DNA from 2 places in the Rhizobium sp. 1399 genome. Region 2 is predicted to be linked to the other one. Evidence: predicted binding sites of a transcription regulator. Region 2 holds the regulator's gene; the other holds the start of a gene.
The links. Region 2 encodes PhoB, which activates phosphate uptake and scavenging genes when phosphate is short. Its sites were predicted from a motif close to TGTCATNNANCTGTCAT; they were not measured.
Positions count from the first base shown of each region.

Region 1: a site for PhoB is predicted at 1,776-1,792, ahead of phnF (phosphonate metabolism transcriptional regulator PhnF). Genes of this name have one in related genera too.

Region 1 is NZ_JAVDSU010000001.1:1,054,304-1,058,512, forward strand. It holds gene dapB (4-hydroxy-tetrahydrodipicolinate reductase) at 1-257, shown strand, start outside; gene J2X71_RS05470 (2,3-bisphosphoglycerate-dependent phosphoglycerate mutase) at 280-915, shown strand; gene phnF (phosphonate metabolism transcriptional regulator PhnF) at 973-1,710, opposite strand; gene phnG (phosphonate C-P lyase system protein PhnG) at 1,862-2,338, shown strand; gene phnH (phosphonate C-P lyase system protein PhnH) at 2,338-2,946, shown strand; gene J2X71_RS05490 (carbon-phosphorus lyase complex subunit PhnI) at 2,951-4,057, shown strand; gene J2X71_RS05495 (alpha-D-ribose 1-methylphosphonate 5-phosphate C-P-lyase PhnJ) at 4,054-4,209, shown strand, end outside.
Region 2 is NZ_JAVDSU010000001.1:701,820-706,028, reverse strand. It holds gene pstA (phosphate ABC transporter permease PstA) at 1-164, shown strand, start outside; gene pstB (phosphate ABC transporter ATP-binding protein PstB) at 179-994, shown strand; gene phoU (phosphate signaling complex protein PhoU) at 1,039-1,752, shown strand; gene phoB (phosphate regulon transcriptional regulator PhoB) at 1,884-2,567, shown strand; gene J2X71_RS03675 (pyrroline-5-carboxylate reductase) at 2,698-3,486, opposite strand; gene J2X71_RS03670 (GcrA family cell cycle regulator) at 3,784-4,209, opposite strand, start outside.

The sequences.
Region 1 (4,209 bases), 350 kb from region 2:
AATCCGTACGTGTGCGCGACGGCCATACCGGGCCGCGGGAAGCCGGCACGATCGGCTTTGCGACGCTGCGCGGCGGCTCAGTCATCGGCGAGCATTCGGTGCTCTTTGCCGGCGAAGGCGAGACCGTCACACTTTCGCATAGCGCAACCGACCGTTCGATTTTTGCGCGCGGCGCCATCAAGGCAGCCCTTTGGGCGCGCGACAAGAAACCGGGGCTCTATTCCATGCTCGACGTTCTCGGGCTTTCTTCCCATTGACCATTTCTCGGAGGCATTTTTCATGAGCGGTACCCTCGTCCTCGTTCGCCACGGCCAGAGCGACTGGAATCTCAAGAATCTCTTCACCGGCTGGAAGGACCCCGACCTGACCGAGCTCGGCATCCAGGAAGCCACGACCGGCGGCCAGGCGCTTGCCGACTACGGCATCAAGTTCGATATCGCCTTCACCTCCGCACTGGTGCGCGCGCAGCACACGCTGAAGCTTGTCCTCGACAAGGTCGGTCAGCCTAATCTCGAGACGATCCGCGACCAGGCACTCAACGAGCGCGACTACGGCGATCTCTCCGGCCTCAACAAGGACGACGCCCGCGCCAAGTGGGGCGAAGAGCAAGTGCATGTCTGGCGCCGCTCCTATGACGTTCCGCCTCCGGGCGGCGAAAGCCTGCGCGACACCGGCGCCCGCGTCTGGCCTTACTATCTGACGGAAATCCTTCCGCGCGTGCTGCGCGGCGAAAAGGTGCTGGTTGCCGCGCACGGCAATTCGCTGCGTTCGCTCGTCATGGTTCTCGACCGCCTCACCCGCGAGCAGGTTCTTTCGCTGAATCTGGCGACCGGCGTGCCCATGGTCTACAAGCTGAAGGCAGATTCCACCGTCGCTTCCAAGGAAGTGCTCGGCGACATGTCCGGCGCGCACTGAGTGTGATCAGGCATCGATAAGGTTTGAGGCCGGGCTCGCGCCCGGCCTTTTTCGTTTTCAGTTCTCGATGGTGAACTGGACGCGGTCTGCCGCGAAACGGCTGATCGAATATTGGACTGGCACGCCGTCCAGATCGGTATTCATCGCCTTGGTGATCAGCAGCACGGCACCCGGCGTCAGCTCCAGATCGGCGAGGTCGCCGGAATCGGCGTGGGCGGCGGTGATCTCGGTCGTGGCGCGCACATAGTCCGACAGGCCAAGTGCTGCGAAAGTCTTGGTGACGGACTCGGTCTGGCGATAGGTCTCGACGAGGCCGGGAAAGCGCGCTGCCGGAAACCAGCTCGTGCCGCGCGCGACAGGCCGCCTGTCCGCATCGCGCACTGTTTCCAGCCGGATGACCGGCGTGCCCGGTTCGATGCGAAGCCAGCGGGCCACTTCGGTATTGGCCGCCTCTTCCGCGTGGCCGAGCAGGAGCGAGTGCGTCTCGCGCGCCTGGTCGCCCAGACCATCGGTAAAGCGGGTGCGGCGGCTGATCGGAAAATTCAGGCGTTCCTTGCGCTCGATCAGTGTGCCGCGGCCCTGCACCGCACGCACGATGCCTTCCTGGGCGAGCGCGGCCAACGCGCTGCGGACCGTATGCCTGTTGACGCCGAACTGCAGCGCCAGAACGGTTTCCGGCGGCACCATGCCCGTTTCGTCATAGGCGCCGCTGCTGATCGCCTCGCGGATCCTGTCCGCGATCTGCCGCCAGAGCGCCACGCCCGTCTGCCGCTGCACCTGCTTCATGCCTGCCATTGCACCCCTGCCAGCTCATCTTCGACCCGAATTCATCTTCAGGCTCGGCCAATTTGGACGCGTCGTGTCACACGCTTGTCACCTCGCCGATTTAGGGATAGGTATAGCTTGTATGGTTGTCTATATCAATAGACATTTCGAGGAAAAAACGATGACGGCAGCAGAGAAGGCAGACGCTGCGGCGCAGACAGACAACGGACGCAAACGCACCGTCGATCTGCTGGCGCGCGCTGAGAGGCAAGAATTGCTGGCGGCGTGGGATGCGCTTGCCGAAAAGCCGGCGGCACAGCCGGTGCGCGGCCCGGAAACGGGTCTCGTCATGGTTCGCGGCCGCATCGGCGGCGGCGGCGCGCCCTTCAATCTCGGCGAGGTCACAGTGACGCGCGCGACAGTGCGCCTTGCCTCCGGCTCCGTCGGCCATGCGCAGGCGCTCGGCACCGACCGCGAGAAGGCACGGCTTTGCGCGATCTTCGATGCGCTCTGGCAGGAGGAGGCCACCAAGGGCTTCGTCGAGGACAGGCTGCTGTCGCCGATATCAAGCCGCATTGCCGCCGAGGCCGGTCTCAAGGCCGAGGAGACGGCTGCGACCCGCGTCGATTTCTTCACCATGGTGCGGGGAGACAACTGATGAGCGCCAAGACCGATGTTCTGACCGGCGGCTTTGCCGAGCCGGTATTCGAGGCCCAGAGCGTATTCAAGATGCTGATGGACGGCATGGCCCGGCCCGGCACGATCCAGACGGTCGCAGCCGATGTGACGGCGCCCGCGCCGCTTGGCATTGCCGCCGGCGCGATCGGCCTGACGCTCTGCGACCATGACACGCCCGTCTGGCTTTCGGCCGGACTTGCCAGATCGGCGATCCCGGAATGGCTTGGCTTCCACACCGGCGCACCGCTGACCACCGAAAAGGCCGAGGCGCGCTTCGCCTTCGTCGAGGCCGGCACGATGCTTTCCACCTTCGGCCTGTTTGCCGCCGGCACGCAGGAATATCCCGATCGCTCCACGACAGTGGTGATCGAGCTTGCCGATCTCGAAGGCGGGCGCCGCCTGGCGCTGATGGGGCCGGGCATCCAGAGCGTGATCGAGATCGCGCCTGTCGGCCTGCCGGAAACGTTCCTGCGCCTGTGGACTGAGAACCGCGCCCTCTTCCCGCGCGGCATCGACATCGTGCTGACGGCGGGCAAGCGTTTCCTCTGCCTGCCGCGCACCACAAAGATCACAGCAACGGAGATCTGAGCTCATGTATGTTGCCGTCAAGGGTGGCGAGGCCGCCATCGCCAATGCCCACCGCCTGCTCGCTGACCGCCGGCGTGGCGACCGCTCCGTGCCGGCGATCGGCATCGAGCAGATCGTCGAACAGCTTGCTCTCGCCGTCGATCGCGTCATGGCCGAAGCCTCGCTCTACGACCGCACGCTTGCCGCACTTGCCGTGCGCCAGTCGCGCGGCGACATGATCGAGGCGATCTTCCTGCTGCGCGCCTACCGCACGACGCTGCCGCGCTTCGGCTATTCGAAGCCGCTCGATACGGCCAATATGCAGATCGAACGGCGCATCTCCGCCACCTACAAGGACCTCCCGGGCGGCCAGCTACTCGGCCCGACTTTCGACTATACGCACCGCCTGCTCGACCCCTCGCTGCTCTCCGACGAGACCGTGGAAGAGCCGGCGCAGCGCGAGGCGGAAGCCGGCCGCGTCATGCGCGTCTCCGAAATCCTCGGCCAGGAAGGGCTGATCGAAAACGATGGCGAGCTCCCTGAAGACCACCAGACGGGCGACCTGACGCGCGAGCCGATGGAATTCCCGATGACCCGCGATCTTCGCCTGCAGGCGCTTGCCCGCGGCGACGAAGGCTTCCTTCTGGCGCTCGGCTATTCCACCCAGCGCGGCTACGGCCGCAACCACCCCTTCACCGGTGAAATCCGCATCGGCGAGGTCGAGGTGGAATTCGACGTGCCGGAGCTTGGCTTTGCCGTATCGCTTGGCACGATCCAGCTCACCGAGTGCCAGATGGTCAACCAGTTCAAGGGGTCTGCCAAGGCGCCGCCGCAATTCACCCGCGGCTACGGCCTGGTCTTCGGCCAGAGCGAGCGCAAGGCCATGGCCATGTCGCTGGTGGATCGCGCATTGCGGGCTGAAGAGCTCGGCGAGGACATTACCGCGCCGGCACAGGACGAGGAATTCGTCATTTCCCATTCCGACAATGTGCAGGCGACCGGCTTCGTCGAGCACCTGAAGCTTCCGCACTATGTGGACTTCCAGGCTGAACTTGACCTCGTCCGCCGCATGCGCCGCGAATTCGAAGCCGCCCGCAACAGCGGCGAGACCCAAAAGGAGGCCGCCGAATGAGTGATCTCGCCACCTACAATTTCGCCTATCTCGACGAACAAACCAAGCGCATGATCCGCCGGGCGATCCTGAAGGCGATCGCCATTCCCGGCTATCAGGTGCCCTTTGCTTCCCGCGAAATGCCGATGCCCTACGGCTGGGGCACCGGCGGT
Region 2 (4,209 bases):
ATCCCTCCACGGCACTTCCGGTCCAGGTCTACATGTGGGCCAACGAAGCCGAGCGCGCATTCGTGGAAAGAACCTCGGGTGCCATCATCGTCCTGCTCCTGTTCCTGATCGTCATGAACATCGGAGCTATCCTCTTGCGTCGTCGCTTTGAGCGCCGCTGGTAAACGGAGTAAAGATCATGAACATGTTGACGGAAGCCGCAGTCGAGAAGGCGCTGGACCAGAAAATGAGCAACGTCCCGTATAAGATGATCGGTCAGGATGTCTCCGTTTATTACGGCGAGAAGCGCGCGCTTTTCGATGTCAATCTGAACGTCCGCGAAAACACCGTGACCGCCCTGATCGGCCCGTCGGGCTGCGGCAAGTCCACCTTCCTGCGGTCGTTGAACCGCATGAACGACACGATCGATGGCTGCCGCGTCACCGGCAAGATCACGCTCGACAGCGACGATATCTACGATCCCGACATCGACGTCGTCGAACTTCGTGCCCGCGTCGGCATGGTGTTCCAGAAGCCGAATCCGTTCCCGAAAACGATCTATGAAAACGTTTCTTACGGACCGCGCATCCATGGCCTTGCCAAGTCCAAGGCCGACCTGGACCAGATCGTCGAGACGAGCCTGCAGCGCGCCGGCCTCTGGAACGAGGTCAAGGATCGCGTGCATGAATCCGGCACCGGCCTGTCCGGTGGTCAGCAGCAGCGTCTGTGCATCGCACGCGCCGTTGCCGTCAGCCCGGAAGTCATCCTGATGGACGAGCCCTGCTCGGCACTCGACCCGATCGCGACTGCAAAGGTCGAAGAGCTGATCCATGAGCTGCGCGAAAACTACACCATCGTCATCGTGACGCATTCCATGCAGCAGGCCGCGCGCGTATCACAGCGTACCGCAATGTTCCACCTCGGCAACCTGGTCGAGGAAAATGACACCGACAAGATGTTCACCAATCCCGACGATCCGCGCACCCAGGACTATATCATGGGCCGGTTCGGCTGATTTTGGCGATGTGAAGCCTTCCCGATTTTCGAGGACAAAGCCCCATGGCATCGACACATATTTTTTCCGCTTACGATGACGATCTGAAATTCCTGTCCCGGCGCATTTCCGAGATGGGTGGTCTTGCCGAACAGATGGTCGGCGAGGCCGTCCGTGCGCTGGTCAACGGCGACACTGCGCTCGCCCAGAAGGTCATTTCCGACGACGTGATCCTTGATCACGCGGAACGCGAAATCAACGACAAGGCGATCGTCACGATCGCCCGTCGCCAGCCGATGGCCTCCGACCTTCGCGAGATCATGGGTTCGATCCGCATCGCCGCCGACCTCGAGCGTGTCGGCGACCTCGGCAAGAACACCGCAAAGCGCGTCATCGCCGTCCAAAGCACCGGCGTTCCGCGCAAGCTCGCCCGCGGTCTCGAGCATCTCTCCGAACTGGCGCTCGTCCAGCTCAAGGAAGTGCTCGACGTCTATACGACGCGTTCTGCGGACAAGGCCAAGTCCATCCGCGAGCGCGACGATGAGATCGACGCGATGTACACCTCGCTGTTCCGCGAACTCCTCACCTACATGATGGAAGATCCGCGCAACATCACGAGCTGCACGCATCTTCTCTTCTGCGCCAAGAACATCGAGCGCATCGGCGACCATGCGACCAACATCGCCGAGACGATCTATTACATGGCAACCGGCGCCCAGCCGGAGGGTGAGCGTCCGAAGGACGACAGCTCCAATACCGTCGGTGCGGTGACGGAGTAATCCGGACCTGCCAATTGCGTGCGCGCCCTGCGCTGGGGCGCGCAAAGGTCGCAGCCAATTCCAAGTTTCTGCATGGTCCGTTGCTTAAATCACCCCCGGTTTAAGGATCATGCATTAGGAGACTGACACGCATGATCCCAAGAGTTGCAGTTGTTGAAGATGAAGAGGCGCTGAGTGTGCTTCTCCGCTACAACCTCGAGGCTGAAGGTTTCGAGGTGGATACGATCCTCCGTGGCGACGAGGCCGAAATCCGGCTTCAGGAGCGCACGCCGGACCTGCTCATCCTTGACTGGATGCTGCCGGGCGTTTCCGGCATCGAGCTCTGCCGCCGGCTGCGCATGCGGCCGGAGACCGAGCGCCTGCCGATCATCATGCTGACGGCACGCGGCGAAGAGAGCGAACGCGTTCGCGGTCTCTCGACCGGCGCGGACGACTATGTCGTCAAGCCCTTCTCCACGCCGGAACTTGTTGCCCGCGTCAAGGCGATGCTGCGACGCGCCCGTCCGGAGGTTCTCTCCACCGTTCTGAAGTGTGGTGATATCGAGCTCGATCGCGAAACCCATCGCGTTCATCGCAAGAGCCGCGAAGTCCGTCTCGGCCCGACCGAATTCCGCCTGCTCGAATTCCTGATGTCGTCGCCGGGCAGGGTCTTCTCCCGCTCGCAGCTTCTGGATGGCGTCTGGGGCCACGATATCTACGTGGACGAACGTACCGTCGACGTCCATGTCGGACGCCTGCGTAAGGCGCTGAACTTCTCCAACATGCAGGATGTCATCCGCACCGTCCGCGGCGCGGGATATTCCATGGAAGCCTGATCCGAGTGATCGGAGGTCACGAACGGGTCGCTCGGTTTTGCCGGGCGGCCCGTTTGTCTATCTGGCACCCCTAGCTTCTTATGAAAGCCGACACCAGGCGCCGAAAGCGAACCTCGAGAGAATCTGCTTTCTACAGACGAATGCGTGCGAGAACTCGATCAAGAGCCTTTTGCAGAGCCGCAGTGCCGCCGAACTCGCGAAAGTTTTCGAGCACCTGTTCATTCAATCCGCCCTTGGTCGAATGCTCGCCGATGAGTTCATCAAAACTCGCGACAGGTTTTGAACGGGCAGCATGGGCGAGGCCGGAAAACAATTGACGGAGGTAGGCGTCGCCAGCCGTTCTCGAAAGCCCTTGGCTCTGCAGCCAGGTCGACGTCGCGTCCAGGATGCCGAAATAGGTGGCCATCAGGCAGCTCGCCACCGCGAGAAGTTCGAACTCAGGTCTGTTTTCAACCTGGATCGCCGTTCCGAGCGCCGAAAAGAGGGCGTGGGAAACCTCGTCGGGCGGGTAGATCGCAGTCGCGCCCTGAAGATCTGCGATGAACGGAAGTGGAATTGCCAGGCTCAGGCGAACTGGCTGATCGATCCACGCCAGCAGTTGATCCATTGGCGTGGCCGCGACGAAGCTGATGACATGGTGGCCCGGCCGAAATCGGAGCGAGCGGATGACCTCCTCGGCAATTTGCGGCCTCACTGCCACAAATACGAGATCGGATCGGTCGAGAACATCCTGGTTCCCCAAAGCGATCGACACATTCCGGTTTGCCGCCGCAAGGCGGGCGGCGACGCTTGCGCTGCGCGGTGACAGCACTACCGGTGTGTCGCGAAACGCTGTCTTGCCCAATCCGGTGACGACGGCCTCGGTAATCGTGCCCGTCCCGACGAACCCCATTGCCATCCGCTTTGGATCGATCTCCATTGGCACCCCTGACCGACTGTTTGCGCCGTGCTACTCCACGAGAATACCGCATCTGTATCAGAAAATCGCGTTACAGCGCCATCACCACCGTTCCATACCGGTCTAGGGCTGAAACGCATCGGCGGCGTTGGGCCAAGTTCGCATCGTCAGGCATGGTGAACGGCAGGCAGAGATCGGCCCCCGGCAGATCGTGGTCAGGAGCCGTTTTCCAGCCCTCCTGTGCCGACTAAAAAATACGCCCCTCTGCGCGTCAGCGAAGAGGGGCGGCGGATGCTGCATCTGTTGAGAAGGCGCTGGTCAGGCGACCCGGACAGCCTTTCGGCGTTCGCTGACCGGCTGGTAGGCGAGGCGCTGGTGATAGTTGCAATAGGGCGAGGAATCCGGGGAGTCGCAGCCGCAGAAGTAGAAGTCGTCCTTCAGAGGATCGCCGACCGGCCACTTGCAGGTGCGCTCCGTCAGTTCCGTCAGGCCGAGACGACGCGAAATCGGCACGACCACGTTTTTGGCCGGCACATATTCCATTTCCTCGACCGTTTCGATCTCGATCTCTTCCTTCAGCATCGTTGCGCCCTGCTGGCGGGTAACGGTGCGGGTGGTGATGCGAGACGCATAGTTCGGGGCGCGCGGAGCCGACGTATTGCGCTTCGGTGCGCGCGCAGCGGTCGCCGTGCCGCCGGCCTTGGCGCGGCCGGGAAGACTGAGCCGGTGAACTTTGCCGATAAC